3 regions of the Limnobacter sp. UBA3528 genome follow, and region 2 is predicted to be linked to each of the others. Evidence: predicted binding sites of a transcription regulator. Region 2 holds the regulator's gene; each other region holds the start of a gene.
The links. Region 2 encodes sigma-54, which starts transcription at its own class of promoters, with help from an activator protein. Its sites were predicted from a motif close to TGGCANGNAANCTGCTTT; they were not measured.
Positions count from the first base shown of each region.

Region 1: a site for sigma-54 is predicted at 1,006-1,023, ahead of pqqA (pyrroloquinoline quinone precursor peptide PqqA). Genes of this name have one in related genera too.
Region 3: a site for sigma-54 is predicted at 931-948, ahead of glnA (type I glutamate--ammonia ligase). Genes of this name have one in related genera too.

Region 1 is NZ_DFOZ01000039.1:34,856-37,126, forward strand. Features, by position in the region: gene B4N58_RS11915 (hypothetical protein) at 1-847, shown strand, start outside; gene pqqA (pyrroloquinoline quinone precursor peptide PqqA) at 1,120-1,194, shown strand; gene pqqB (pyrroloquinoline quinone biosynthesis protein PqqB) at 1,268-2,200, shown strand; gene pqqC (pyrroloquinoline-quinone synthase PqqC) at 2,197-2,271, shown strand, end outside.
Region 2 is NZ_DFOZ01000032.1:42,921-45,191, reverse strand. Features, by position in the region: gene hpf (ribosome hibernation-promoting factor, HPF/YfiA family) at 74-403, opposite strand; gene B4N58_RS10070 (RNA polymerase factor sigma-54) at 444-1,964, opposite strand; gene lptB (LPS export ABC transporter ATP-binding protein) at 1,977-2,271, opposite strand, start outside.
Region 3 is NZ_DFOZ01000031.1:200,027-202,297, forward strand. Features, by position in the region: gene B4N58_RS09585 (fluoride efflux transporter FluC) at 1-264, shown strand, start outside; gene B4N58_RS09590 (rhodanese-like domain-containing protein) at 286-753, opposite strand; gene glnA (type I glutamate--ammonia ligase) at 1,090-2,271, shown strand, end outside.

The DNA of each region.
Region 1 (2,271 bases), on a different contig from region 2:
CGGTCGAGACATCGGCCTGTTCGGTCAGAACGCAATCCTGAATGACATGTCACTGTTGGCAGTGGGCGGCGGCGCTGCCGTCAATGGAGCTATCAACACGACACTCGGCGGGATTGGTCAAGGCTACATTTACACCCAGTTTCAGCCGCAAATGACCTACACAGCACCAGCGATGGGTAACTTGAGCTTGAGCGCGGGTGTTTTTCAACCAATTCAAGGAACCGTGGCAAGCGGGTCAAACGGCTCACGTGACACAGGCTTTCAAGGCTTGGCTACCTACAGTCTCGGTGAAACTGGCAAGATCTGGGGCGCATTGATCAACCAGTCACGTGACACAGTCGCAGCCACTGCTGGAACACCGGCAACTGCCGATTTGACAACAGGAGTTGTTACACCTGGCACAGCCGCCACTGGCTCACAAAGCGATATCGCTGGCTACGAAATCGGTACCGCTTTGAACTTCGGTGCGCTTGGTTTGGTAGGTAACTATTTTTCGGGCGAAGGTCTGGGTACAGCTTTGATCGGTTTGGGTGGCGCAGATGCGCTGGGCCAAGAGCGTGACTCACAGGGCTACATGTTACAAGCCACCTACAAAGTGGGTAACACGAAGTTTGGCGTCAACTACGGTGTATCTTCGCTAGATGCAACATCAAATGATGCCAACTCAGCCAACGGTATTCTGGATGAAAACGAACAGCTTGTTCTGGGTGTGTATCACAGCCTGACACCGAGCCTGACAATCGCTGGTGAATACATCACCAACACGATGAAATTCCAGCGTACAACCGCTACACCAGTCGATGCCGAATCCGACACAATCGCAGTAGGCGCTATCCTGTTCTTTTAATCGTTAACTACCCTCCGTTAACGGTTGTCCTAAGGCGCGAACTCACAAGGTTCGCGCCTTTTTGCATTCTGTTTCAAACTGCAACAGTTTGAACACTCACAGACACTTCAAAACACCTGAAATTCCACATCGTAAAATCAGCTTTAAATTACACGCCAAGGCACAGGAATTGCTATTTAATCCCCTGAGGACGAACAAAACGGCGCGAGCCAAGTTCTTCACCCTAGCCATGAGCCAAGGTGCATTTCAATAAAGCAAAAGGAGGATTTTTCATGCAGTGGACTACACCATCATTCGTTGACATGCGTTTCGGTTTCGAAATCACCATGTACATCGCCAACCGTTAATTTGACGGTTCGCACAGCCCCGGATAGCCTTTTGGGCTAGCGGGGCTTTTTTTACCCCTGAAAAAAAGCAACTATGAAAATCAAAGTTCTGGGTTCCGCAGCAGGCGGAGGGTTTCCACAGTGGAACTGTAACTGCAACAACTGCCAGGCTGTTCGGGTCAAAGCGCCCGGATACACTGCGCGTACTCAGTCGTCGATTGCCATATCCGACGGGTCTGCGAACTGGATTTTGGTGAATGCATCGCCCGACATTCTCACGCAAATCAAAAGCACCCCCGAACTACAACCCAATCGCGGCCCGCGCGACACGGGTATTTCTGCTGTCATTTTGATGGACGCGCAAATTGACCACACCACCGGCTTGTTGATGATGCGCGAGGGCAAAACCCCCATGCGCCTGTTCACCACGCCGGCTGTGTGGGAAGATCTGACCAATGGTCTTCCACTCGTGCCCACCCTGGGGTTTTACTGCGGCGTGAAGTGGACCCCCTTGTGCACCGAGTGCGATGAGCCATTCTCAATCAGCCCGCTGGACAGCATCAAAATCAAGTCAATCCCGCTGATCAGCAAGGCACCCCCTTATTCCCCAAGCCGCTATGCACAGCGCCGTGGCGACAACATTGGCTTGTTGATTGAAGACACGAACACCGGCAAAAAGGTTTTTTACGCACCCGGGCTCGGGGAAATTACGCCTGACATCCTGCCTTTCATGCAGGCGGCCGATGTGTTGATGGTCGACGGCACCTTCTGGACCGAAGATGAAATGGTCACGCAAGGGTTTTCCCAGAAAATGGCAGCCGACATGGGGCACCTGCCGCAAACTGACAAGCCGGGCAAGCGCGGCTCGGGCATGATCAGCCAACTGCGCCAGTTTGAAACCCAACGCAAGATCCTGATTCACATCAACAACACCAACCCGATTTTGTACGAGCATGGCGACGAGCGCGCCATTCTGGCCGACAATGGAATTGAAGTGTCCTTTGACGGCATGGAGATTCTTGCATGAGCAGCAACAAAGCCTGGAGCAAGAAGGAGTTCGAAGAACGCTTGCGCGCCAAAGGCGACAAATACCACATT
Region 2 (2,271 bases):
CCGATTATACGCCATAAAAACAGAAAAGGCGGATGGAAGTCCGCCTTTTGATTTTCCCTGAAATTACAGAGGTTTATTCGGCTTCTTCGACCACCTGGTGTTTGATCGGTGTGTGATTGTGATTGGTTAGTTTGTCTTTGTGACGCAGTACCTGGCGATCCAGTTTGTCGGCCAGCGCATCAATGGCTGCGTAGAGGTTTTCATGACTTGCTTCAGCGTGAATGTCTTTGCCGCGAACGTGCAGCGTAACATCTGCCCTTTGAACCAGCTTGACCACCGAGATGGTCACCGATGCATCAATGACGTGATCAAAATGCCTTTTCACCCGATCCAGTTTTTCGATGACGTAGTTTCGAATTGCTGGGGTAACTTCCAGATGATGACCATTGATGTTCAAGTTCATAAGGTATCTCCTTTCGTTGCTGCGGGGGGAAGCTTTAAATTTAAAGCGACTTGCGCATGTTCACCGGGGGTATTTTCAGTGATTCCCGGTATTTAGCGACCGTGCGTCTTGCGACCACGATGCCCTGTTGACCGAGTAGGTCGGCGATTTGGCTGTCAGATATCGGCTGCTTGGCGTCCTCCGCAGAAATCAGTTGCTTGATGAGTGCACGTATTGCTGTGCTGGAAGCCTGACCACCCGAGTCGGTGGAAACATGACTTCCGAAGAAATACTTTAGCTCAACCAACCCATAGGGCGTCAACATATATTTTTGCGTGGTAACCCTTGACACGGTCGATTCATGCAGTCCCAAGAGATCGGCAATTTCCCTCAGAACCAAGGGCTGCATTGCGATTTCGCCGTGATTGAAGTAGCCGATTTGCCGTTCTACGATGGCTTGGCTCACCCGTAAAATAGTGTCAAATCGCTGCTGAACGTTTTTTAACAACCAGCGAGCCTCTTGTAATTGCGCACTGAGTTGCGCACTTTGACCACGGTGTGATCGCAAGATGGAGGCATACATTTCATTAATACGGATTTTTGGCATCACGTCGGGGTTCAGTTGCACATGCCACTGTCCACTCAGTTTTTTCACGATCACGTCGGGCACCACATGGTCATCGTCGATGCGTCGAAAACGCGCACCGGGAAACGGCTCGAGTGAACGAATGATTTGATGACATGTTTTTAGCATGTCCTCGTCGACGTTCAATGCTTTTTTCAGCTTGGTGAAGTCGCGTTGGGCCAATAAACCCAAGTGGTCGCGAATAATGTGCTGACAGTTGCTGTACAGGTTTGGCTGGCAAGTAATGTCTTTGCGCTGGGCCAGTTGCAGCAGCAGGCATTCGGCTGCATTGCGGGCACCCACGCCGGGTGGGTCAAAACTTTGCAGCAGGCGCAAGGCCGCGCTGAGTTCTTCAAACTCCAGGTCGGGCTCGTCCTGCAGGGTTTCCCACAGGTCTTCAAGTTCAACAGTCAGGTAGCCATCGTCGCTGAGGTAGTCAATCAGCCAAAGCACCAGGTTTTTGTCACGTTCGCTGGCCTGTGTCATGCGCAGCTGGTCGATCAGGTGCTGGTGCAGGCTGCTGTCGGGCGCAGCCAGTTGCAGGCCGGGTTTTTCTTCATCGCCATCGGCACCTGCGCCGCTGTTGTCGCGCCAGTCGCCTTCCCAGTTGTCCTGGATGGAGTCGATGGTCTCGCGCTGAACAATTTCTTCGCTTTGATTGTCTTGTTCAGCTTGCTGATCGCTGACCGGTTCGCTGGCTTTGCGGGGGTCGGGATCGGCCTCAAAGCTGTCGCCCTGTGGCTCGTGCAGTTCGCCATTGCTGCTGTCCAGGCTCAGGGTGCGCTCGCCTTCCACGGCCTCTTCGTCAGCCAACTCCAGCAGTGGGTTTTCAGCCAGCGCTTGTTGAATTTCCTGCTGCAACTCCAGTGTGGACAATTGCAGCAAGCGAATGGATTGCTGCAACTGAGGCGTGAGCGTGAGGTTTTGCGAGACTTTAAGCTGAAGGGATTGTTTCATGGAGATTCAGCTTTACATACGGAAGTGTTCGCCGAGGTACACGCGGCGTACATCGTCGTTTTTCACAATTTGCTCGGGACTGCCCGAGGCCAGCACGCGGCCCGCGCTGATGATGTAGGCACGATCACAAATGCCCAGGGTTTCCCGTACATTGTGGTCGGTGATCAGCACGCCGATGCCGCGGTCCTTGAGGTGGCGGATGATGCTCTTGATGTCGTTCACGGAGATCGGGTCGACCCCGGCGAAGGGCTCATCCAGCAGAATAAAATCCGGGTCCGTGGCCAGGCCCCGGGCGATCTCCGCGCGC
Region 3 (2,271 bases), on a different contig from region 2:
ATGGTCAACCTGATTGGTGGTTTTGTCGCGGGTGTGTTGTTTTCAGTGTTGGGGCCAGCTTGGCTGAAGGCTAATCCGCTCGGACTCTTTCTGATGACAGGCGTATTGGGTGGGTTAACCACGTTCTCCGCCTTCACCGCCGAAGGAGCCAATCTGCTATTGGACAAGCCCCTGCTGGCTCTGGGTCATGCCCTCGTTCATGTGTTGGGTTGTCTGGCTGCATTCTTGTTGGCCGGAAAGTTGTTTGGTCTTTTCGGCCAATAAAAATAGCGATCATCACGCTGTTTAATGTTGTTCCCATGGCAAGCCGTGGAAACGCCAGCCGTTCACACTTGAACGTTGGTGAAAATCGTTCTTGTCGCCTTCAAATCCTTCCAGCACATTGATCGCAAACTCAAAACCGTGCTTGGCTGCCAGCGCTGCTGCATGATGTGATCGGGCCCCACTACGACAGATGAAAAGTACTGGTTGGTGTTTCTCGACCCTTGCCTCAATTTGAGCAATGAAATCGGGATTGCGTATGCCATCGGGATAGTTATTCCACTCGACGTGAAATGATCGGTCTTCTGAAAAACTTACCTGTCCAACCCAGTCCAGTTCGGCATCGGTTCGCACATCGATCAACACGGCGTTCTCGTCGATATTCAGTAGTTCCCATGCCTCTTTGGGGGTTAAAGCACCCAAATAGCCCAGTCCTTTTTCAGAGGCGTAACTTTTCGCCAAGTCGATCAATTGTTGTGAAGTGGATGACATGAAAGAGTGTTCGCAAGTGATTTCATTGTTGAGTATATTGTAATACAAGCATGTGATCGATTAGGCAAAATACTAATCTGCACGATAATGGTGCGTAGTGCACTGTGATGGTGCAAAAGAATTGAGGATGCTTCAAGATCGTCTGTCGAGAGCCTTGATTTAAGGTCGGTCTCAAGTTGGTATGGTCTTTGCTTTATCACTCCACGTCGAAGATTGAATTCGCGCTGAGCGTCATATATAGCGGTATCGAACGTGCTATTGTTTCGCTTAAATCGAAGAGTTCAACTCAAATTTTTTTTAGATCACTATTCCACCTCACGTACCAGGAGATTTTCAATGGCGACCGCCCAAGATGTAATGAAGATGGTTGCGGAAAATGAAGTGAAGTTTGTTGACTTCCGCTTCACCGACACCAAAGGCAAAGAACAGCACGTGTCTGTGCCAGTTAAGATGTTTGACGAAGACAAGTTCGAGTCTGGCCACGCATTCGACGGCTCTTCCATCGCCGGCTGGAAAGGCATTGAAGCCTCTGACATGCTGTTGATGCCTGATCCTGATACAGCTCGCATGGACCCATTCCGTGAAGAGCCGACACTGATTTTGACCTGTGACGTAATCGAGCCAACTGACGGCAAGGGTTACGACCGCGATCCACGCTCCATCGCACGTCGCGCTGAAGCCTACCTGAAGTCCTCTGGCCTGGGCGACACTGCCTACTTCGGTCCAGAACCCGAATTCTTCATTTTCGACAGCATCACCTGGGGTGATGAAATGTCTGGCTGTTTCTTCAAGATCAAGTCTGAAGAAGCTGCATGGTCTACCGGCATCGATTACGAGCACGGTAACCTGGGTCACCGTCCCACAGTGAAAGGTGGTTACTTCCCAGTGTCCCCAACCGATTCATTCCAGGACATCCGTTCTGAAATGTGTCTGTTGCTGGAACAGCAGGGCGTACCGGTTGAAGTGCACCACCACGAAGTGGCTGGCGCTGGTCAAAACGAAATCGGCACCATGTTCTCTACGCTGACAAAGCGCGCTGACTGGACACAGATTTTGAAGTACACCGTATGGAACGTTGCTGCCAGCTATGGCAAAACAGCCACCTTCATGCCCAAGCCAATGTGGGGTGACAACGGTTCCGGCATGCACGTTCACCAGTCAGTCTGGAAAGATGGCGTAAACCTGTTTGCAGGCAATGGCTATGCAGGCTTGTCTGATTTCGCCTTGTACTACATCGGCGGTATCATCAAGCACGCCCGTGCCCTGAACGCGATCACCAACCCATCGACCAACTCCTACAAGCGTTTGGTGCCCGGCTACGAAGCACCGGTGAAGCTGGCTTACTCTGCCAAGAACCGTTCCGCGTCCATCCGTATTCCACACGTGGCCAACCCCAAGGGTCGTCGCATTGAAGCGCGTTTCCCGGATCCCATGGCCAACCCATACCTGGCATTCTCTGCCTTGTTGATGGCTGGTCTGGACGGTGTTCAGAACAAGATTCACCCAGGTGAAGCAGCA